3 regions of the Bacillus sp. S10(2024) genome follow, and region 1 is predicted to be linked to each of the others. Evidence: riboswitches for the same ligand, from Rfam matches in the RefSeq annotation. Region 1 holds a riboswitch; each other region holds the start of a gene.
The links. A riboswitch is a leader RNA that binds a small molecule or an ion and turns the genes downstream of it on or off. The one in region 1 is predicted to bind S-adenosylmethionine.
Positions count from the first base shown of each region.

Region 2: another riboswitch for S-adenosylmethionine. It lies ahead of AB1280_RS10760 (YezD family protein); the one in region 1 lies ahead of metK (methionine adenosyltransferase).
Region 3: another riboswitch for S-adenosylmethionine. It lies ahead of mtnK (S-methyl-5-thioribose kinase); the one in region 1 lies ahead of metK (methionine adenosyltransferase).

Region 1 is NZ_JBFLUR010000002.1:4,260,973-4,269,223, reverse strand. It holds gene AB1280_RS21690 (ABC transporter permease) at 1-826, shown strand, start outside; gene AB1280_RS21685 (hypothetical protein) at 845-1,546, shown strand; gene metK (methionine adenosyltransferase) at 1,722-2,921, opposite strand; SAM riboswitch class I at 3,087-3,209, opposite strand; gene pckA (phosphoenolpyruvate carboxykinase (ATP)) at 3,429-5,015, shown strand; gene AB1280_RS21670 (ATP synthase subunit I) at 5,148-5,519, opposite strand; gene AB1280_RS21665 (hypothetical protein) at 5,873-6,094, shown strand; gene AB1280_RS21660 (hypothetical protein) at 6,421-8,124, shown strand; gene AB1280_RS21655 (iron-sulfur cluster biosynthesis family protein) at 8,239-8,251, opposite strand, start outside.
Region 2 is NZ_JBFLUR010000002.1:2,087,337-2,095,587, reverse strand. It holds gene lysA (diaminopimelate decarboxylase) at 345-1,661, shown strand; SAM riboswitch class I at 1,805-1,913, shown strand; gene AB1280_RS10760 (YezD family protein) at 1,983-2,126, shown strand; gene AB1280_RS10755 (phosphoadenylyl-sulfate reductase) at 2,219-2,923, shown strand; gene sat (sulfate adenylyltransferase) at 2,951-4,087, shown strand; gene cysC (adenylyl-sulfate kinase) at 4,101-4,733, shown strand; gene AB1280_RS10740 (nitrite/sulfite reductase) at 4,860-6,482, shown strand; gene AB1280_RS10735 (DUF3906 family protein) at 6,496-6,708, shown strand; gene cobA (uroporphyrinogen-III C-methyltransferase) at 6,790-7,566, shown strand; gene AB1280_RS10725 (sirohydrochlorin chelatase) at 7,568-8,251, shown strand, end outside.
Region 3 is NZ_JBFLUR010000002.1:295,403-303,653, reverse strand. It holds gene AB1280_RS01715 (3-hydroxybutyrate dehydrogenase) at 1-13, shown strand, start outside; gene AB1280_RS01710 (YvrJ family protein) at 87-248, opposite strand; gene mtnK (S-methyl-5-thioribose kinase) at 398-1,582, opposite strand; SAM riboswitch class I at 1,669-1,812, opposite strand; gene AB1280_RS01700 (carbon-nitrogen family hydrolase) at 1,876-2,667, opposite strand; gene AB1280_RS01695 (pyridoxal phosphate-dependent aminotransferase) at 2,771-3,961, shown strand; SAM riboswitch class I at 4,013-4,119, shown strand; gene mtnW (2,3-diketo-5-methylthiopentyl-1-phosphate enolase) at 4,185-5,429, shown strand; gene AB1280_RS01685 (2-hydroxy-3-keto-5-methylthiopentenyl-1-phosphate phosphatase) at 5,426-6,085, shown strand; gene AB1280_RS01680 (methylthioribulose 1-phosphate dehydratase) at 6,082-6,720, shown strand; gene AB1280_RS01675 (1,2-dihydroxy-3-keto-5-methylthiopentene dioxygenase) at 6,698-7,228, shown strand; gene AB1280_RS01670 (hypothetical protein) at 7,503-7,781, shown strand; gene AB1280_RS01665 (DUF3909 family protein) at 7,810-8,142, opposite strand; gene AB1280_RS01660 (NAD(P)-dependent oxidoreductase) at 8,147-8,251, opposite strand, start outside.

The sequences.
Region 1 (8,251 bases):
AAAATTTTCTCATCAAGTTAACTATGGAGATGATTGGAAAACCTCTCTTATAGAAGAAAATGCATTACTTAAAGTTGAAAAAGAATCTAAAACATTACCGCTGGAAATACTCGAAAATGAAAAAAAATTTTTACTAAATAAGTATTACATTGACAACAATATAAAACCAGAAAACAATGCATGGTTCTTTACAATTGGACAAAGTACAAATTTTTTAGTAGCGATTTCTATTCTTACCTTAATAATAGCTGGTGAAAGTGTCGCAAGTGAATTTCAATCCGGGACGATTAAATTTTTATTAACTCGAACTGCTACTCGTACACAAATATATTTTTCTAAATATATTTCGACTTTATTATTTGGACTATTTCTAGTCGGAATCACCTTTATTTTTTCAATTCTATTTAGTGGTATTCTTTTAGGATTTGATGGCATAAACAGCGACTACTTATTCGTCAAAGATCAAGTCGTTCAAAAAACAAGTGTCCTTCAAGCACTAATTGGTAGCTTACTCTTTAAAATTCCTTTCTTACTTATTGTTGCGACTTTCGCATTTATGATTTCAGCTGCATTTAAAAGTTCAACATTCTCAATCGTCTTTTCTCTTTTAATAACAATTACAGGTTTTGTTATGAGCATTTCATTAAAAGGTTTCAGTTGGACACAATATTTTATCTTCTCTAATACAGACTTATCGAATTTTATATACGAGAGTCCACCTGTAGAAGGAATGTCCTTAAGCTTTGCTCTTGTATTAATCTTCATTCATCTATTCATCATGCACTTAGTTTCGTATCCCATTTTTGTGAAAAGAGATGTTGTTTAAAGACTGGAGGAAAGCAAAATGAAGCAAAAATTAATTATTTTTTGTACGTTAATCACTTTAATCCTTACTGGCTGTTCTAGTTCTGAAAGTGAAACAAAGGAACAAAAACTGGAACTATCAGCCTCTAATGTTAAAAAATTAACATTAGATAATCGTAATGGTAATATTGATATTTCAACAAATTCTACATCGGATAAAATAGAAGCTTCTATTCATGCAAAAGCAAAAGGAATCAGCATAGACAAATTAAAACTAGACCTTTCAGAAAAAAATGGAGTCGCCAACTTAAATACTTCTTTTGATGGGCAATTCTTTAGTAGTAGTGAAACTTGGGTTGATGTGAAACTCTCAGTACCTAAGAACGTAAAAGTGGAATTTAAAGAAAACCATAGAGACGGAGCTATTACAGTTTCTAAATTGGATTCAGATATAAACATTCTTAATGTGAATGGAAATATAGACATTTCCAATGTTAAGGGGACTGTTAGTGTAACAAATAGGGATGGGAAAATTAATATTTCCAATGTGTCATCTGACATCAATGTCGATAATAATAATGGGGCAGTTGTTATTAAAGATATTAATGGATCAGTACGGGCTAAGATTGGGGATGGATCAGCCGATATAAATAGTATTGAAAAAAACGTAACAATCTTAGGTGCTAAAAACGATAAGATAAAAGTGGATGGTGTTAAAGGGAAAGTAACATTCAATAAATAACGTTTGACTTATTGATATGAAAATGAATGAAACCAACCGCATTTTTTGTGAAACGACCATATAACATAGTCAAACATTCTTGCTTATTTTTAAAATACGCAAGAGAAAACTTTATGTATTCCCATAAATAGAAAAAAGCTTTGCGCACACGCGCAAAGCTTTTTTCTTCCTATTATTATAGACCAGCTTGCTCTTTTAAAGCTTCAGCTTTGTCTGTACGTTCCCATGATAGATCTACATCAGTACGTCCGAAGTGGCCGTAAGCTGCTGTTTGTTTGTAAATTGGGCGACGTAAGTCTAACATTTTGATGATACCAGCTGGGCGAAGATCGAAGTTGCTTCGAACTAGTTCTACTAGTACTTCTTCAGATACTTTACCAGTGCCGAATGTATCAACAGAGATAGATACTGGTTGTGCTACGCCGATTGCGTATGCAAGTTGTACTTCTGCTTTGTCAGCAAGTCCTGCTGCTACGATGTTTTTCGCAACGTAACGAGCTGCGTATGCTGCAGAGCGGTCAACTTTTGTCGCATCCTTACCAGAGAATGCACCGCCGCCGTGACGAGCATATCCGCCGTAAGTATCTACGATAATTTTACGACCTGTTAAACCAGCATCCCCTTGTGGTCCACCGATAACGAAGCGGCCAGTTGGGTTAATGAAGAATTTTGTTTCTTCATCGATTAATTCAGCTGGTACAACTGGTTTAATAACAAATTCTTTTAAGTTGCGATCGATTTGTTCCCAAGCAATCTCTGGATGATGTTGCGTAGAAATTACGATTGTATCGACGCGAACTGGTTTACCATTTTCATCATACTCAACTGTTACTTGTGTTTTACCGTCTGGACGTAAATATGGTAATGTATCATCCTTACGAACTTCCGTTAAACGACGAGCTAATTTGTGAGCAAGTGAGATTGGAAGTGGCATTAATTCTTTTGTTTCATTACATGCGAAGCCAAACATTAAACCTTGGTCGCCAGCACCGATTGCTTCAATCTCTTCGTCAGTCATTTGACCTTCGCGTGCTTCTAACGCTTGGTCAACACCCATTGCGATGTCAGCAGATTGCTCATCGATAGATGTTAAAACTGCGCAAGTTTCTGCATCGAATCCGTATTTTGCACGAGTATAACCGATTCCTTGAATTGTTTCACGAACGATTTTTGGGATATCTACATAAGTAGAAGTTGTAATCTCTCCCGCTACCAATACTAAACCAGTTGTTACTGTTGTTTCACAAGCTACACGTGCGTTTGCATCTTTTGCTAAGATTGCATCTAAAATTGAATCAGAAATTTGGTCACAAATTTTATCTGGATGTCCTTCAGTTACAGATTCAGATGTGAACAGATGACGTTTTTTTGTCATGTGGTAAACCTCCCTACAGTAATTGTATATATTGTACGGAACTCATCCTTAATTTGCCACAAACTGCGACATTCATGTATTTTCCCACACAAGTGCAAAAGAAAAACCCTTCCTTAATAGAGGAAAGGTTGTATTTGCTACTTGCATACTGCTTTTTGCCCTTCGCTCTTATCGTTCGAGACAATTCGCCTCGCACAGGTTTAAGCACCTATTCACTTGTTTGTTGTCCATACAAGTGAGGTTGCCGGGCTTCATCGGGCCTGTCCCTCCGCCAGCTCGGGATAAGAGAGTATCCGTCCTCAACTATACTAAAGAAATGACTTTCATTTGTCAATCCAAATACACATATTCCTATAAGTTTTTCATACCAGAAATTTATGGAAAAAAATAATATAATAACACAAACAAAAACAAATAAATAGTATACATTATTTATATGATTGTGTTATACTTTTGGTGGGGATTACGATGAATATTCATAAATCAAATAAAGGATGGTATATAAATATGAGTACTGCGAATGTCCAAATTGGATTACATGAACTATTGAACGGAAGCAATGCACAGGTTCAATTGAGCGTTCCGCAATTAACGGAAAAGGTATTAATGAGAAAAGAAGGTCAATTATCTTCTACTGGCGCAGTTTCTGTTTCAACAGGAAAATATACAGGACGTTCTCCGAAAGATAAATTTATTGTAGACGAAGCATCTGTTACGGACAAAATTGCTTGGGGATCTGTTAACCAACCAATTTCTGAAGAACATTTCAATAAATTATATACAAAAGTGCTAGAATACTTAAAAGATAAGGAAGAACTATTCGTATTCAAAGGATTTGCAGGAGCAGACCGCAACTACCGTCTTCCTCTTCAAGTTATTAATGAATATGCTTGGCATAACCTATTTGCGCACCAATTATTCATTCGTCCAACTGAAGAAGAATTACAAGATCATGATGCACAGTTCACAATTGTATCTGCACCAAACTTTAAAGCAGATACAGAAGTTGACGGCACAAATTCAGAAACATTTATTATCGTTTCTTTTGAAAAGCGTATCGTGTTAATCGGCGGCACAGAATACGCTGGTGAAATGAAAAAATCAATCTTCTCTATCATGAACTACTTACTTCCAGAGCAAGACATTTTCTCTATGCACTGCTCTGCAAACGTAGGCGAAGAAGGCGATGTTGCTTTATTCTTCGGTTTATCTGGAACAGGTAAGACAACATTATCTGCTGATCCAAACCGTAAATTAATTGGTGATGATGAGCACGGTTGGTCTGATAACGGTGTGTTTAATATTGAAGGCGGTTGCTATGCAAAATGTGTGAACTTATCTCGTGAGAAAGAGCCACAAATCTTTGACGCAATTAAATTCGGCTCTGTTTTAGAAAACGTTGTAATTGATGAACATACACGCATTGCAAATTACGATGACACTGCATTAACAGAAAATACACGTGCAGCTTATCCAATTGATGCAATTGATAACATCGTATTACCTAGCGTTGCAGGTCATCCTAATACAATTATTTTCTTAACTGCTGATGCATTCGGCGTGTTGCCTCCAATCAGTAAATTAACGAAAGAGCAAGCTATGTATCATTTCTTAAGCGGTTACACTAGTAAACTAGCAGGAACTGAGCGCGGTATTACTTCTCCGCAAGCAACATTCTCAACATGCTTTGGTTCTCCATTCTTACCACTTGATGCATCTCGCTACGCAGAAATGCTTGGTGAAAAGATCGAGAAGCATGATGCAAAAGTATTCTTAGTGAACACTGGCTGGACTGGCGGCGAATACGGCGTTGGAAAACGTATGAACTTAGGTCATACACGCGCAATGGTGCAAGCTGCGTTAAACGGCGAGCTTGACAACACTGAAACAGCAAAACATGATATCTTTGGTCTTGAAGTACCACTTCATGTTCCCGGTGTACCTGATGAAGTATTAATGCCAGAACAAACATGGACTGATAAAGAAGCTTACAAAGTAAAAGCAACTGAACTTGCAAATAAGTTCAAAGAAAACTTCAAGAAATTTGATACTGTTTCTGAAACAGTTGTAAACCTTGGCGGTCCAATCGCTTAACCTGACTTTAATGTGAATAAGTATGTTGTGACTGCAAGAAAACAAGTATTCACCGACAAAGCCCATGTTTTCTTGTAATTGCGCATACTTACATATAAAAGAGGCTTACGAGTAATCTCGCAAGCCTCTTCCCTATTTCTTCACATCTTTCATACTGTAATATGCTAAATTAATCACAATTAATATATACCCGCCCATAATCCCAACAGCAAATGCCCACATCACCATATGATGCTCAATCTCGTACATAATAATGGCACCAAGTATTGCTGCTGCAAATCTGTTTATCATACCAAGAGTTGGTGACTTACTTTTTTTTACTATGCTCTCTCCGATTTTTTCAATGCGGCGCCCTAAAATCCAAACACAATATGTGCTCACGAGAAAACCAAGACCGATTCCTAAAAAGTGCGGAGAAAACGGAGTAAATGTCCAGCCTAACAGCATCAGTGCTAAAATATAATATGTTTGTACTTTAAATGTTTGTAACGACATGCTAATCATGTTCTGGCTCCTCTACTGCAAAATCTCTATATCAAATATCGTCCAATTAAAAAACAACGTAAAAACCACTTTTTTAAGTGGGTAAAAGTATGTAATCGATTCCCTACCACGTGCAATACAAAAACAAATCATCTCTCCATACCAGCTGTTTAAATGGATTTACAAATTTTCAACTATTTTGATAGTGTTTATATTATTAAATTGAATTTAAGAAATAACATTATACAAAAAATCTCTTGCAAATAACGAGTCGAATTGTGTCGTTTTTTCAAACATTTTTTTATAAAATAAGATATCATTCTAACAAAATGTGGATATTATATAGTAAGTACACAATAAAGGAGGGACTTCCATTGCTCTTCTTTCTCATCGCTCTTATTCATTTCCTTATCCCGGCTCTCGTCGGCTTAACGTTATATTGGTATACACCTAAGCATAGCGTTTTCTATGCCGTCCTCAGCGTTCTTCTCACCGGTATGATTCTCGTCACTTATTTCCGCTTCCCTTTTCTTAACTGGATTCCATTTGTTATAGCAATTTTGTATCTTATTTTATTACCGAAAATCAAAAAATAAGAAAGCAGATCTACTCTGCTTTCTTATTTTGATATATTTTCTTTTACAAGTAACGTTTTTTCTGACTTTACAAACCATAGGACCATTGAACTACTCCTACCTATCTTCTTCGCTTCTCTCAATCTTGAGGTGGGGGGCTTACTGCCCGTTAATGCGGGATAAATATAGCACTCAAACATTTCCTCTTCTTTATAAGTAATACCTTTTTTTCTTCTCATTCATAAATTCGACAAAATATTCGCTGTTTATTTGTTGATATAAATTTGGTAAAATAACCTTATATTTCCATGATATGTATAAATCAAAATATACGGAGGATAAAAATCGTGAAGTTAATAAAGGTTAATAAAAAAGATGCTTTAGCATTCTCCGCTATCATCGCCCTTATATTCATATGTACTATTATACAAATGAATTTATTTTGGGACAAAGATTTAGTATTGGCAGGAGATGATATAGGATTCCATTTTAATCGCATATTCGGATTAGCTGAAGCAATTAAAACATCTCAATACCCATTTTACATTGATAGTACCTTTTTAAATGGATATGGTTATGCAACAAATTGGTTTTATTCTAACCTTTTTCTATTTCCAATGGCTATTTTATTGAATTTAGGATACAGTTTAGTAGTTTCCTATAGAACTTATATAATAATTTATACAATAGCAACAGCATGCGTAACTTATTATTGTGTCTATAAAATGAGTAAAAAAGTAACTTCATCAAGCTTTATGACTATATTGTATGTCTTTTCACTCTATAGAGCATTTGATGTTTATCAAAGAGCTGCGCTTGGGGAGTCATTGGCGTTTATCTTTCTTCCTGTTATATTGTATGGAATTTATGAAATTTTATATGGACAGAAAAGAAAGTGGTACATTTTAACGATTGGGTTCACTGGAATGATTTATACTCATGTTTTATCAAGTGTATTAGCTTTTTGCATGTTACTGCTCTTCCTGCTCTTTTCAATTAATAGACTCTGGGAGGATAAAACAAAAATAATTTATTTTGTTATTGCTGGCGGAGTAACAATCTTACTATCAGCTTTTTTTATTTTTCCAATGGTAGAGCAAATGGCATCGAATACCTTCTATCTCAATACATATACTTTTACAACACCTGGCGATACGATGTATTCACTAGGAAAATTATGCAAAAGCATTATATTAAACAATAAAGGTTCTGCAATTATAGGAATAGGATACGTTTTATTTTTACCATTAATATATAGATTTAACATTAAAAAGAAAAATGCAATAATAAGTTTTGCTGACAAATGCTTATTAATCGCAATGATATTTTTACTAATGACAACAAACTACTTCCCATGGAAACACTTCCATATGCTAGACGTTATACAATTCACATTTAGACTTTTTGCACTTGTAACATTATTAATGGCATTTAGCTGTTCTGTTTATATAGGCTATGCTATTAAGAAAAAATATCATTCAATCGGTTTGCTAGTTATTGTTCTTTCTCTATTATTCAGTAATACATCGACAATAGCTCAATATTATAAAGATTTTCGTATACATGACCAAAATCAATTTAGAGGAGAGCAAACTTTTAAAGATTCATACAATATAGGTGCAGGTTCTGAATACCTGCCTTCTGTTACAAAGATCGATGTTTTAAAATCTCGAAAGAAAGACGAAGTGAAAACAAGAAATCATACCACGAAACTAAGTCATATAGTAAAGGAAGGCAATGAGCTTTATATAAATTTTGATGCAAAGAATAAAGATGTCTTAGAACTTCCAATGATTTATTACAAAGGCTATGAGGTGAAAATTAACAACAAAATAGTTCCGATAAAAATGTCTAACAACGGATTGATAGAAGTACCGATCCAAGAAAAAGGTAAAATGGAAGTATCATACCCAGGAACAGCTATTCAAAAATTCTCCTTTTACACTTCTATTACTACTTTCGTTATGTTGATGATTTTCATTCGTTTAAAAAGTATTAGAAGAAATAAAGAAAAGAAACATGACATAGATTCCACAATAAAATACGCCTAATTTCACTTTTCACTAAGAAATTACCATAAATAATATTCGTTAATTTTTGATATTTTATGTTTGGGAATAAATTAGAAGAAAGCAAAGATGATCTGCTTTCTTCTCTTCCATGAATTACACCCGAACA
Region 2 (8,251 bases), 2.2 Mb from region 1:
GCGGTTTCTTATTTGAGAAAATAACAATAAGTTTATTTTTTCATCATATATTCTTCCAATAAGAAACGCGTGTGAACATTGTTCCGCGCGTTTTTTGTTTACCTAATTAGGGATAATATGAACAACTAAGGCATGGAATATATATGTGAAAAGAACGACAAAAAAACCTCCCTTCTTTTTAGGGGGTGTCAAGGGCATTTGGCCGCGTTTCCTACCACATGCGATGTTTAAAACAAAAGGAAGAAGCAAGTAGCGTTTATGTTGTATTCTGCATAGCAACGACTTATATGTCGAAAAATTAAAATGGATATATAGATGTTTTTGAGAAAAAGGGAGGAATTCACATGTATTTACACGGCACAAGCCGAATTAACGAGCAAGGACACTTAGAAATTGGGGGATGCGATGCTACTGAACTTACAGCGACATATGGTACACCTCTTTATGTATATGATGAAGCAACAATTCGTGAGAAATGTCGTGCATTTCATCGTGCTTTTAGAGAGTGTGGGTTCTCTTACCAAGTAGCATATGCAAGCAAAGCGTTCTTGTGCATGGAAATGTGCCGATTAGCTGCGGAAGAAAATATGTCACTTGATGTTGTGTCTAGCGGAGAGTTATATACAGCGCTGCAAGCAGGATTTCCAGCTGAACGTATCCATTTTCATGGCAACAATAAAACAGAAGAAGAGATGAGAATGGCATTAGAAGCTAACATCGGGTGTTTCGTTGTAGATAATTTTTTGGAACTAGAAGTATTGCATGATTTAGCGAAAGAATACGGGAAAGTTGCCAGTGTTCTGCTTCGTGTGACTCCGGGAGTAGAAGCGCATACGCATGAATATATTACAACAGGTCAAGATGATTCTAAGTTTGGCTTTGGTATTTCAACAGGGCATGCATTACAAGCAATGAAAAATGCATTAGAAAAATCGAATTATCATGTGTTAGGAATTCACTCTCATATTGGATCGCAAATTTTTGAAACGGCAGGATTTGTTCGTGCAATTGAAGTGCTTCACAAATTCTTAGAATTAGTGAGAAAAGAAATGGATTACGTAGCTCCTGTATTAAATGTAGGCGGTGGGTTTGGAATTCGTTATACGGAAGGAGATACACCGCTTGCTCTTGGTGAATATGTGCAAGCAGTAACAGATGCGGTACGCGAGCAGTTTACAGCGTGTGGATATCCACTTCCAGAAATTTGGGTAGAGCCAGGTCGTAGTATTGTTGGGGATGCAGGAACAACTTTGTACACAGTGGGTGCGATTAAAGATATTCCAGGCATTCGCAAGTATGTATCGGTTGATGGTGGCATGACAGATAACCTTCGACCAGCACTTTACGGAGCTCGTTATGAAGCATTGCTAGCAAATCGAGCGAATGAATCTGCTGAAGAGGTTGTTTCCATTGCAGGTAAGTGTTGTGAAAGCGGGGATATGCTCATTTGGGATGTAGCGCTCCCGAAAGTTGTTTCTTGTGATCTTTTGGCTATCTCTTGTACAGGAGCATATGGTTATTCGATGGCAAATAATTACAATCGCATTCGTCGACCGGCAGTTGTGTTTGTGGAAAACGGAAACTCTCATGTTGTTGTTGAGAGGGAATCGTATGATAATATTATCGGAAATGATCGCATACGTGTAAAGGAATTTGTATAAAGTGAAACTTCCATCGGTGGAGGCTTTTTCATCCCCCACCGATGGTTAGTTGAACAATGCCTTCTTTTAAAAAAAAATAAAATTTATCGGAAAACTAGGATTGAAAAAAATCAGAATTGTGTTAAAATGCAAATATAATTAAATTCTTATCAAGAGCGGCGGAGGGAACTGGCCCAAAGAAGCCCGGCAACCTACTTTATAAAAGTAAGGTGCTACTTCCAGCAAAATGGAATCCATTTTGGAAGATAAGGTAGATACGTTACCGGAACAGTCTTTTCGAAATGGGAAAGATTTTTTTTATGAAAAAAGGAGGGGCTGTTCATGGGGGAGCGCGGACAATTTGAGGAAGTAGTAAGTAAGATTCAAGCGATGCTTGCTGATATGAAATATGGCTCAATTACAATTGTTGTGCAAGATGGTAAAGTGATTCAACTTGAAAAAAGTGAAAAAGTACGTTTGAAATAAGCATGCTGACTAGAAAAACTAGAGGCGGCTTTAATCTATTTTTATTAGATTAAAGCCGTCTTTTTGTATGAATTATATGAAGGGGGAGAACGATGTTAACGTATGAAACTTGGAAAAATCATTTTGTTTCATTTCCGGAGGATGATGAAACGAAAGGTGCTTTAGCAGCGGTGCGCTGGGCCTATGAACATTATAGGAAGGATATTGTGTATGCATGCAGCTTTGGGATAGAAGGAATGGTTTTATTGCATGTTATTAACCAAGTAAATCCATCTGCAAATGTTGTATTTTTAGATACAAATATTCATTTTCAAGAAACGTACGACTTAATCAAAAAAGTACGAGAACAATATCCTAAGTTGAATATTATTGAAAAACAACCAGAACTTACGCTTGGAGAACAAGCAAAAGAGCATGGCAATAAATTATGGGAAAATAATCCAAACCTTTGTTGTCAATTAAGAAAGATTAAGCCGTTAGAAGAAGTACTTACAGGTAGGAAAGCATGGATATCAGGTTTGAGAAGAGAGCAGTCTGAAACGAGAAAAAATACGCAGTTCGTTAATCAAGATCATCGATTTCAATCTGTTAAAATTTGTCCGCTTATTCATTGGACTTGGAAGGAAGTTTGGCGTTACGTATACAAGTATAATTTGCCATACAATCCACTTCATGATATTGGGTATCCGAGCATCGGATGTGAAACGTGCACTGTGCAGGTGCAAGAAGGCAGCGATTTAAGAGATGGACGGTGGGCCGGAAAGACAAAAACGGAATGTGGTCTGCATTATCAATAAAGGCTGATAAAAAAGGAGAAGAAGAGAATGAGTGATAGAAAAACATTAGTGAATCGAATTGATACAACATATGAAACAGCACATATTGTAAAGGAAATTGAGCTGGATGGAGTGGCATTAAGTGATTTAGAGCTTATTGCTATCGGTGGATATAGCCCGCTTACTGGTTTTTTAGGGGAAAGTGATTATACATCCGTAGTCGAGGAAATGAGATTAACAAATGGAGAGGTATGGAGCATTCCAATTACATTACCTATAACAGAAGAAAAAGCGAAAGAATTACAAGAAGGGGAAGAGGTTAGGCTTGTAAAAGATAGTGTGACTTATGGTGTGATTCAAGTTGAAGAAATGTACACGTCTAACAAAGAAAAAGAGGCATTTCTTGTCTATAAAACGGTAGAAGACGAACATCCGGGCGTTAAGAAATTATATGATCGTCCTAATGTGTATGTAGGAGGACCAATTACGCTTGTGAAACGAATTGAAAAAGAAAAATTTGCTGCTTATTATTTAGATCCAAGTGAAACACGAGCGGAGTTTCAGCGGCGTGGCTGGAAAACAATCGTCGGTTTTCAAACGAGAAATCCAGTTCATCGGGCACATGAATACATTCAAAAAGCGGCTCTTGAAATTGTTGACGGTTTGTTTTTAAATCCGCTCGTTGGTGAAACAAAGTCAGATGATATTCCAGCTGATGTTCGAATGGAAAGTTACGAAGTTCTTCTTGAAAACTACTATCCAAAAAATCGTGTCTTCTTAGCGGTATTTCCAGCGGCGATGCGATATGCGGGGCCTCGTGAAGCGATTTTTCATGCACTTGTCAGGAAAAACTTTGGATGTACACATTTTATTGTTGGCCGTGACCACGCGGGTGTTGGAAATTATTACGGTACGTATGAAGCACAGGAGATTTTTAACAATTTTACAGTAGAAGAGTTAGGGATTACGCCCCTCTTTTTTGAACATAGTTTTTATTGTGCAAAATGTGAGGGAATGGCATCAACAAAAACATGTCCGCATGGAAAAGAAGCACATGTCATTTTATCAGGCACAAAGGTAAGAGAGCTTTTACGAAATGGAGAATTACCACCAAGTACGTTTAGTCGTAAAGAAGTAGTAGAAGTCTTAATACGTGGGTTGCAAAAAGAAGTTGTGACAAAGTAAGGGGAGAAAATAGATGGGAACAAATATTACTTGGCATGCAGCATCTGTTTCAAAAGAAGAACGCCGAAAACAAAATAAGAATCATAGTTTTGTTCTATGGTTTACAGGTTTATCAGCTTCTGGGAAGTCCACAGTAGCCAATGCGGTAGCTCGCAAATTATTTGAGAAGAATACTGGTAATTATGTATTAGACGGAGATAATATTCGTCACGGTTTAAATAAAGATCTAGGATTTTCCGAGCATGAGCGTACAGAAAATATTCGGCGTATCGGTGAGGTGGCGAAACTATTTGTTGATAATGGAAGCATTGTACTTACAGCATTTATTTCACCATTTCGAGAAGATCGCAGGCAAGTGCGTGACATATTAGAACAAGATGAGTTTGTTGAAGTATTTGTAAAGTGTCCGATTGCAGAGTGTGAAAAGCGTGATCCAAAAGGGTTGTATAAAAAGGCAAGAAGCGGAGAGATTAAGCAGTTTACGGGAATTGACTCTCCATATGAAGAGCCAATTCAAGCTGAGGTTATTGTGGAAACACATCGTTATTCGATTGAAGAGTGCGCACAGCAAATTATTGCTTATTTGCAAAAACGAAGCTTTATCCCGCCATTCGTGGGCAGTAAGACCCCACCTCAAGATCAATAGAAGATCGTTTTCCAACTCCAGTGTCCTGCGATTCTGAACGAGCGCTTCCGCTTTTCTAAAGAAAATAGGTGGGGGATGAAGCACCACCACTGAGTAAAGTTTCACTTTATCTAGGGAGGGAACAAGATGAGTTATGAAAAAGTGTGGGCAAACAATAAAAAATTAAATATAACAGAGAAAAAGAAATTAGAAAAAGACGGTTTAGAAATTTTTAAAGATATTCCATATTATGCTGAACGTGGATTTGCGTCTATTCCGAAAGAGGAGTGGGATTCTTTTAAGTGGGCAGGACTATATTTGCAGCGCCCAAAAGAGGCGGGATATTTTATGATGCGTGTGAATATTCCATCTGGAATTATAACAAATGAACAAGTGGAGGCTCTTGCTTCTATTGCAGAAGATTACGGACGTGATGTACTTGATATCACAACGCGTCAAGCGATTCAGTTTCATTGGCTACAAATTGAGAAAATTCCAGACATTTTCGAGCGATTAGAAAAAGTAGGTTTATCGACAGCTGGTGCATGCGGTGATATTACACGTAATATTACAGGGAATCCACTCGCTGGAATTGACGAAAATGAATTGTTTGATACACAAGAAATTGTGCGAGAGGTATATGAATATTTTCAACACAATGAAGAATTTTCAAATCTGCCTCGTAAATTTAAAATGTCCATTAGTTCAAATGTGTACAATTCAGCAAATGCTGAGATCAACTGCATAGCATTTACACCTGCAACGAAAGAAGTTAACGGAGAGACAATCATTGGTTTTCATGTAAAAGTAGGAGGCGGTTTATCAGCGCGGCCATATTTGGCGGAAGAATTAGATGTATTTGTTTTACCGGAGCAAGTGAAAGAGGTAGCAATTGCGATTGCAACGATATTCCGTGATTTTGGTTATCGTGAAAAGCGCCACTTTGCCCGCTTAAAATTTCTTGTTGCAGATTGGGGAGCAGAAAAATTTAAAGAGCAGCTATTACAATATACTGGACCTTTATATGAGAGAGGAGAAAGCGCCTTAAAAGGTTGGAATGCTGGTTACTTTTACGGTGTTCATAAGCAAAAACAAGATAATCGATACTATATTGGTTTTAATGTGCCAGTTGGTCGTCTGCATGCAGAAGAAATGTATGAGATTGCTAGAATTGCAAAGCAGTATGGGAATGGTGAAATTCGTACGTGTAATTCACAAAACTTTATTATTCCGAATGTGCTGCAAGAAAATATTGATGAACTATTGCAAGAACCATTATTTGAAGCAATTTCTGCAGTGCCAAAGTCATTTATCGGTTATGCAGTTTCTTGTACAGGGATTGAGTATTGCAATTTAGCGTTAGTGGAGACGAAAGAAAGATTACGTAATATTGCAGATTATTTAGACGCACAGCTTGTATTAGATGTACCTGTTCGCATTCATATGGTCGGCTGTCCAAACTCTTGCGGCCAAAGACAAATTGCTGATATCGGCTTGCAAGGTGTCAAAATGAAAACGAAAGAAAAGGGGATAGTTGAAGCGTTTGAAATTTATGTAGGTGGAACCCTGCTCCACGGCGGTGCTTACAATGAAAAGCTAAAGGGAAAAATAGATGGTGAAGACTTGCCCGATGTTCTTACTGCATTTTTAACATATTTTAAGGAAAATAAGTTCCCTAGTGAAACGTTTTATGAATTTGTTAGTCGTGTTGGAGTAACGAATCTACAAGTAGTATTAGATACGATTTTAGAAGAAGTGATTGCATCGTAGGAGGGGGAACAATATGGATTTATATCATTTTGAAGCGGTTTTAGCAAATGGTGTTGTCCCTGTAGTCGTTGTTGCGCAAAGTGAAGAGCAAGCATTCCGTCTCGTTGAAGTGGAACTTGAAAAATATTTTTTACCTTTGCCGGAAGTGAAAGAAATTTCTTTATACGAGAAAAAGAAGATTCGAAGAGGTGCAGCTTTTGTTTTATCCCGCATTAACGAGAAGTAAGAAGAAAAATTGTCAACTTCCATTAATAGAAAAGGTTCTGCTGATGGAAGTTTTACATTATAGAAGAAATGAGGGGGAAGTATGGGGAAAGTGTACATTGTTGGTGCAGGACCTGGTGATCCAGAGTTAATTTCTGTGAAAGGCGTAAAATGTATTCGACAAGCAGATGTCATTTTATATGATCGCCTTGTGAATAAAGAATTGCTTTCTTATGCAAAGCCAGAAGCGGATTTAATTTACTGCGGGAAACTTCCGAACTACCATACGATGAAGCAAGAAACGATTCATGCTTTTTTAGTGAAGTATGCAAAGAAAGGAAAGATTGTGACGCGTTTAAAAGGCGGGGATCCATTTGTATTTGGAAGAGGCGGCGAAGAAGCAGAGGAATTGGTGAAACATGGTGTTCCGTTTGAGATTATTCCAGGGATTACAGCAGGGATTGCAGCAGCTGCTTATGCAGGAATTCCTGTCACACACCGCGAATCTAGCACAAGTTTTGCAGTTGTAACCGGACACCGTAAAGAAGGTGCAAAAGAGGAAGTGAAATGGGAAAACTTAGCGAAGGGCGTCGATACACTTGCTGTTTATATGGGGGTAAGTAATCTTCCGTATATATGTGAACAGCTTTTGAAATATGGAAAAAATAAAGACACACCAGTAGCGATGATTGAGTGGGGAACAACATTATCTCAGCGTACAATTACAGGCACATTAGGAAGTATCGTATCTATAGCGGAAGAGGAGCGAATTCAAAATCCGAGTATGATTGTAGTTGGTGAAGTTGTACGCTTTCGCGAGAAAATTCATTGGTTTGAACAAACGCTTGAACATTCGTATCCACTTAGTGGAGTGCTTTAACATGAAAGCAGTACTTTATATTTGTCATGGCAGTCGTTTACAGGAAGCGTGTGAAGAAGCGACTGCTTTTGTTACATCGTGTATGGAGCGTATACCAGTTCCTATTCAGGAATTATGCTTTTTAGAATTAGCATCTCCTTCTATTGCAGAGGGAGTTACAGCTTGTGTACAACAAGGGGCAACACAAATTGTGATTGTTCCTGTCTTTTTATTAGCGGCAGTTCATGTGAAAAAAGATATTCCTGAGGTGTTAGGACAGTTACAAAAACAATTTCCTTATGTGTCTATTTCATATGGAAATCCATTTGGAGTTTCTCGTGAACTTGTTACTGCAGTTTTAGATGGAAGCGGAATTAAGGAAATTGGAAAACGAGTTACTCTTTTACTTGTAGCAAGAGGGAGTAGTGATGAGGAAACGTTAAGAGATGTTAGGGACATCGCGCTATTGTTGGAAGAGGCAGGTGAAGTAGCAACGGTCGAAGTATGTTATTTAGCGGCAGCTCAGCCACAATTTGAAGAGAAGCTGCGTGAACTTGTTCAAATAACAAATGCTCCGATTGTTATTTTTCCGTATCTTTTATTCACAGGATTGTTAATGAAGAGAATTGAAAAAACGGTTCGGAAATACAACCATTCTCATATTGTGCTATGTCCTTATTTAAGTAAAAATCTGGTGTTTCAAAAT
Region 3 (8,251 bases), 4.0 Mb from region 1:
TACGGCACAGTAAAATTCAACAAACTATTTTTCTTCTATATCAATATAAGAAACGGATTGTGCTTCTTCCACACAATCCGTTTCCGTTACATATTTTCTTTTGGAGATTCATATCTTTGCATTTGTTTTGGTAGCTTCTCAATCGCAACAATAACGCTATCTAACTTACTTTCAATTCTATGAAGCAAGTATAGCGTAACAACAATCGGAAAGCCAACATTGCCAATAACTGATATCCATTCCTCCATCGTTGTCTCCTCCCTTCTTATTATAAATAAGCGGAGAGACAGAAAAGTGGTAACTAAAACAAACTAAATCATTTCAACTGTTTTTCAAAATATCTGCAAATACCACTATACACATTCTTCCACATAACAGAGGGTGGGACTACTACTACTCATACCCTCACTTCCTTTTCAAAAACAATAGATTCAAATTGTATACCGAATAAACGAGCATCCGCATTTTCTGTTTCATGTAGAAGTAGCTTTCTTCCTAAACGTAATGCATGCCGTTTCGCTAGTAACCTTGCTTCACTTTGAGAAATTCCATCTAAATCAGCAACATGAGCTAACCCGATTGTCCGGCGTATCATCTCACATCCCGCAAACCCAACTGCATCAGCGAATATATTTTTCAGTACAATTGGTAACCATTGTTTTTCTCGCGTGTATGGCTCTATCCCTTCAAGCATCCATAGTTTTGTAAATGTTTCTACGAAAACGCTCCATGTTTGTTCGATGTGGTAAAATAATACACTGCGTTTATTCTCTTCACGCGACAACGCATTTACTAATAAATTTGCAATAAATTGACCTAAATCAAATCCAAGCGGACCAAATGTCGCAAATTCTGGATCAATCACTTTCGTTTCGGAAGAGGAAGAAAATATACTTCCCGTATGTAAATCACCGTGAATTAACGCTTCTTTTCTTGTTAAAAATTTATATTTATATTGTGCTACTTGTAGCTTCAAATTTTTATCACACCAAAGTTCGTCAATAATATCTTGTAATTCTTCTTCATAGTCGTTTGTTTCATAATTTGCAAATGGATCAGTAAATACAAGGTCTTCTGTAATCTTACATAAATCTGGATTTACAAATTGACTATCTAACACTCTTTTTTCTTCTGCTTGTAATCCAAAATCTGATGTATAGAAAAGAACACGGGCTAAAAAACGGCCAATATGCCGAGATAATAACGGATAATCTTCTCCGGCTATTAATCCTTTTCTTGTTATCGTTAATGCTGATAAATCTTCCATAACAATAATTGCTAACGTTTCATCGTGTCCATATACTTTCGGAACATATTCTGGAACATATTTCACAAAAATTTGCAATGCATTACTTTCAATTGTTGCACGGCGTAAAGATAGCGGCCAACTTTCTCCTACTACCTTCGCATATGGAAGAGCCTGCTTAAGAATGAGCCCCTTCTTCCCATCATGCAAACGAAACACATAATTTAAATTCCCATCACCAATTTCTTCACAAGTAACAACTGCCTCTTCTGAAAAATAACCATTCTCTTTCGCATATGTTACGGCCGTTTTTTCTGTTAACTGCTTGTATCCCACTTTGATTCCCCCTAATATATTAGGGCTTTTCATCATAAGAAAAACCCCTTTCTACACCGAAAGAGGTTTGAAGATTCACTTCTCCCCTCTTATCTACCAGAAAGTTTCTTTCTGTTGGAATTAGCACCGTGCCTTACTAGGCGCCAATCATGCGCCCCATTTCACAATGGTATTACGGTCGGTTGCTGGGTTTCATCGGGCCAAATCCCTCCACCTGCTCTTGATAAGAGTATATATAGTTATCTGAATTTTTTATTTTCGTTTCTGACTATACCAAGAATAAAATTTGTTTGTCAACATTTTTTTGTCGCGTACAATTCTGGACGACGATCAAAAAAAACAGGAATCCCTTTACGTACTTCAGAAATTTTCTTTATATCTAACGTTCCATACAAAATCGTTTCTGTTTCATCAGCCTCAGTAACAATTTCTCCCCAAGGATCAATAATAAGGGAATGTCCTGCAAAAACATTATTAGAATCACTCCCAGCACGATTGCAAGCCACAACATAACATTGATTTTCAATCGCCCTTGCTTGAAGCAATACTCGCCAATGCGCTAAACGAACAAGCGGCCACTCCGCTACAACAAATAACACGGTTGCCCCATGCGCAGTATGAACGCGCACCCACTCTGGAAAACGAATATCATAGCAAATTGTTCCTGCACATGGTATACCCTCCAATAGAAAATGCCCCGTTTCATTTCCAGCAATCAAATATTTATGCTCATCCATCAGCTGAAACAAGTGCACTTTACTATATTCAGCCACAATGTTTCCGGTTCGATCACTAATATACATCGTATTTGTAACACCATTCTCTGTCTGCTTTGCGATCGAACCCCCAACAATATTTATACCATTTTGCTTACTCCACTTCGCTAATAACCATTTCGTATAATTGCCATCTTGATCAGCAATATCAGGAAGACGCTCTAAATCATAACCTGTTGCCCATAACTCTGGTAATACAATAACATCTGGATTTTCCTTCATCGCTTCGTTTATTTTTGTTTCAGCATGTTCTATATTTTTTGCAACATCACCAAAACTGATATTCATTTGTACACAAGCAATTTTCATTACGCTCTTCCTTCTTCCTTTTTATTTTTTTCTTTACAAAAAGTTGGAAAGATTATATCATTTGTCACTATAATTGCAACAACTTTCAAAAGAGGTGGAAAGTATGAAACATTTTCAATCTTCTGAGATATTAACATCATTACCAACACAATTTTTTGCTTCTCTTGTCGCCAAAGTAAATAGAGTAATGCAGGCTGGTCATGATGTTATTAACTTAGGGCAAGGAAATCCAGATCAACCAACACCAGCACACATCGTATCAGCATTACAACGTGCAGCAGAACACCCGATTCATCATAAATATCCTCCATTTCGAGGACATGAAAGTTTAAAAGAGGCTGTCGCTACATTTTATGAGCGTGAATACGGTGTACAATTAAACCCGAAAACAGAAATAGCTATTCTATTTGGCGGGAAAGCTGGCTTAGTTGAATTACCACTTTGTTTTACGAATCCAAATGATACAATCCTTGTTCCTGATCCAGGTTATCCAGACTATTTATCAGGGATATCCTTAGCAAAGGCAAAGATTGCTACAATGCCACTACTAGCAGAAAATAAATTTTTACCTGATTATACAAAGATTAATATACAAACTGCCGATGCAGCAAAATTAATGTTTTTAAACTATCCAAACAATCCAACCGGAGCCGTTGCAACAACAAAATTCTTTGAGGAAACTGTATCGTTTGCAAACAAACATGACATTTTAGTCTGCCATGATTTCGCGTATGGCGCCATCGGTTTTGATACTAAAAAGCCGATGAGTTTCTTACAAATCGATGGGGCAAAAAATATTGGTATTGAAATTTATACGTTATCAAAAACATATAATATGGCAGGATGGCGCATCGCGTTTGCCGTTGGGAATGAAAGTGTTATTGAAACGATTAACTTATTACAAGATCATATGTATGTTAGTATTTTTGGTGCTGTACAAGAAGCTGCTCGCGAAGCATTATTAAGCCCGCAAACTTGTGTCGATGAACTCGTAGAGCGCTATGAATCTCGAAAAAATGCTTTTATTACTGCTTGTCGTTCTATCGGCTGGAATGTCACTTCACCGAAAGGTTCTTTCTTTGCCTGGCTCCCCATTCCAGATGGGTATACGTCAGAGGAATTTGCTGATGTACTATTAAAACAAGCGCACGTTGCTGTCGCCCCAGGCATCGGCTTCGGAAAACACGGGGAAGGTTATATTCGCGTCGGTTTATTACATTCAGAGGAACGCCTTCAAGAAGCAGTTCATAGAATTGCTAAATTAAAAATTTTCAAAAAATCATTGACAACGTAAAAATTCTCTGTCAAAATTCAGTTATTAAAATTTTTAAACATTTCCAAATACTTCTTATCAAGAGCTGGTGGAGGGACGAGCCCGATGAAACCCGGCAACCGATCTACTTTATGTAGGCACGGTGCTAATTCTCGCAGCGTTACGCTGACAGATAAGGAGCTGGTTGTAAAAAAACCTCTCCTTAGCTGAGAGGTTTTTTTTATTCAACTAGGAGGTTATGAAAATGAGCGGAATAACAGCAACTTACTTCATTCACGATGATTCTCATAATTTAATCAAAAAAGCAGAGCAAATTGCTCTCGGTTTAACAGTTGGTTCGTGGACACACTTACCCCATTTGCTACAAGAACAATTAAAACAATATAAAGGTTCAGTCGTTAGCGTAGAAAAATTAGAAGATGATGAAAAAACAAACATATATCTTGATAAAAAAGTAACACGTGGACTGATTAAAATTCACTATCCAGCTGCTAACTTCACAACCGACTTACCAGCCATTTTTACAACTGTTTTCGGGAAATTATCCTTGGACGGAGAAATTAAATTAATTGATTTAACATTTTCTGATGAAATCAAAAGGAGCTTCCCTGGTCCTAAATTTGGCATCGATGAAATACGAAACAATTTAAATGTTCACAATCGACCTCTTCTCATGAGTATTTTCAAAGGAATGATCGGCCGGAATATCGGTTATTTAAAAACACAGCTTCGCGATCAAGCAAGCGGCGGTGTTGACATTGTAAAAGATGATGAAATTTTATTTGATAATCCGTTAACACCACTGTCAGAACGGATTCACGCCGGAAAAGAAGTATTACAATCTGTTTATGAAACATATGGTCATAAAACGTTATATGCTGTTAATCTTTCAGGACGGACTTATGATTTAAAAGAAAAGGCAAAACAAGCCGTTGCTGCTGGAGCTGATCTATTACTTTTCAACGTATTTGCATATGGACTTGATGTGTTGCAAGCTTTAGCGGAAGACAATGATATTTCTATCCCAATTATGGCACATCCAGCAGTAAGCGGAACTTACATAGCATCTAGATTATACGGATTTTCTCCATCTTTATTACTTGGCAAGCTTCTTCGCTATGCTGGTGCAGATCTCTCATTGTTTCCATCACCATATGGAAATGTCGCTTTACAACAAGAAGAAGCACTTTATTTAGCTAAAGCACTTACAGATGAAAACGAACCCTTTAAGCGTAGCTTTCCTGTTCCATCTGCTGGCATTCATCCAGGACTTGTTCCACTTCTCATTCGTGACTTCGGTGAGCAATGTGTCATTAATGCTGGCGGCGGTATTCACGGCCACCCATCCGGCGCACAGGGGGGCGGAAAAGCATTTCGAGCTGCTATCGATGCAGCATTAACAAACACGCCGCTTCATAAGAGTGATGACTCTTATTTACAAGCTGCCTTGCGCCTATGGGGCAATCCAGCTAAAGAGGTAAAAGCATGAGCATTCAAATTTTTTGTGATTTCGATGGCACAGTTACAAATAACGATAATATTGTTTCCATTATGCAACAATTTGCTCCACCAGAGGCCGAAACTATTAAACAACAAATTTTATCGCAAGAACTTTCTATTCAAGAAGGTGTAGGAAAACTTTTTTCTCTATTACCTTCAAGTTTACAGGCTAAAATTACAACTTTTATAAAAGAAACCGCATGCATTCGTACTGGCTTTACAGAATTTGTACATTATTTACAAAAAAATAATATCTCACTTTATATCATATCAGGGGGAATGGACTTTTTTGTTTATCCTCTTCTCGAAGGACTTGTTGATTTTGACAACATTTACTGTAATACAACTGATTTTTCCAATGACACAATTCAAGTAAATTGGCCGCATTCGTGCGATGAACATTGTGAAAATAAATGTGGTCTCTGTAAATCAACGCTTATTCGTAATTTAAGCTCACAAGGCGATTTTAAAATTGTAATTGGTGATTCTATTACAGATTTTCAAGCAGCAAAACTTGCTGACAAAGTATTTGCTCGTGACTTTTTGATTACTAAATGTATAGAACACCATATTCCTTATATACCATTTGAAACATTTCATAATATACAAAACGAAGTAGAAAAATTGTTAGGGGTGATAAAGTGAGACAGCTCTTTCGTCAGTGGCAAGAACTGAGTGAACTGAAAAAAGAATTAACTGACCGAAATTGGTTTCCAGCAACAAGCGGTAACATTTCAATAAAAGTGAGTGATAATCCTCTTACCTTTCTCGTTACAGCAAGTGGAAGAGATAAAACAAAAACAACACCGGATGACTTTTTGTTAGTTGATCAACACGGCAATCCTGTTTTAGAAACTAATTTACGCCCTTCTGCCGAAACACTGCTGCACACTCACATTTATAACCTGACAAATGCTGCATGTGTCTTACACATTCATACGACTGATAATAATGTCATTACGAACGTATACGATCAAGAAGTTGTACTCTGCAATCAAGAAATTATTAAAGCGCTCAACCTTTGGGAAGAAGGAGCTTCTATTCGAATTCCAATTATCGAAAATTATGCACATATTCCAACTTTGGGTGAGCAATTCCGTAAGCATATTCATGAAGATGCAGGTGCTGTTTTAATTCGTAATCACGGTATTACCGTGTGGGGAAAAGATGGGTTTGATACAAAAAAAAGATTAGAAGCATACGAGTTTCTATTCCAGTTCCACATTAAACTTTTATCAATTAAAGGAGGTGTTCAACATGGTGCAAATACGTATTCATGAAATGAATACACGTATTGAAAATACAATAGAAGTGCAGCAGTTCTTACAAAATGAAGGTGTTCTATATGAAAAATGGGATATTACAAAACTTCCTGGTCATTTACTAGAAAACTACGCATTAACTGATGAAAATAAAAATGAAATTTTAGAAGTGTTTGCGCCAGAAGTTACTGAGATTTCTAAGCGCCGCGGCTATCAAGCGAGCGATGTTATTTCACTTTCTAGTGCAACACCTAATCTAGATGAATTGTTAGTAAACTTTAAACAAGAACACCACCATACTGATGATGAAGTCCGATTTATCGTTAGCGGACATGGCATTTTTACCATCCAAGGAAAAAATGATCGGTTCTTTGACGTTGAACTTGAACCAGGAGATTTAATTTCGGTTCCTGAAAACACGAGACATTATTTTTCCCTTCAAAACGATCGTCAAATTGTGGCAATTCGTATTTTTGTAACAACTGAAGGCTGGGTTCCTATTTATCCCACTATTCGTGGACAGTAAGACCCCCATTGATGAAAGTTTCACTTTATTAAGGTAGCATGTTGAATAAAGAGAATTGGTTTCCCCTTTTCCTTTCCTTTATTCACTCTACATATATACATCCTCCTTTGGACAGGTTTATCTCCTTTTATGAGATAAACCTTCTTTTTTGTTGAATATTTTTTACAAAATTATGAACATTTTATGAATTTTTTCTGAATATTCTGTTTAAAATGTGTTATAATACAAATAATAGAAGAAAAGAACGAAATTGTAAAAAGGAGGAAGGGAATATATGGAGTTAATAATAGCAATTCTTTTTGGTGTCGTTTGTGGGTCTATACCTGCTGTTGTGGGGGCTATTATGGATGAGTTAGAAATTGGTATGATTGGTTTCGTCGCATCCACTGTAAGCGCTTTATTTTTTAGTTTATATGGTGCTGTTCCTGTTGGGTTACTGTTTGCATTATATATATTACGTCACGCTCGCACAAAACGATTTACTCGAAACAGAATGGCTGAAGTGATTCCCTTTCCAATTGAAAAAGTACGCCGAGCAACAAGTCTTTCATAAATAAAAAAGTCCTCATATGAGGACTTTTTTATTTATTCTCTTCTAAAAATTGAAATAGCTCTTGTAAATGAAGTGCATCGTCACCGTAGCTAACCGAAACATAAAATTTCCCGTCTACCTCGGCATTCATATATAAATCAATGAGATCACACTCATATTTTAATGCTAAATAAAATTCCATCTCTTCTAGCATTTCTTTCGTTGTTCGAATAACATAACGACCTGTTGCATCTCTGCCATATTCAAATACTGGTTCAAAGTTATATTTCTTTTTAAACGCAGCTAGTTGCTTGTCATTAATAAAAGTCGTTTCTGTACACTGTACTGTACGAATAATATTATCGAACTTTTCTAAACTCATTCAATCACTCCTTTATGTACTGTTTATATAATGCTTGTGTTCCGCTATTTTCTTCACCATCTTGCATCAATTGCTCATATAATTCTCTCGTAAGAGTTAAGCCAGGTGC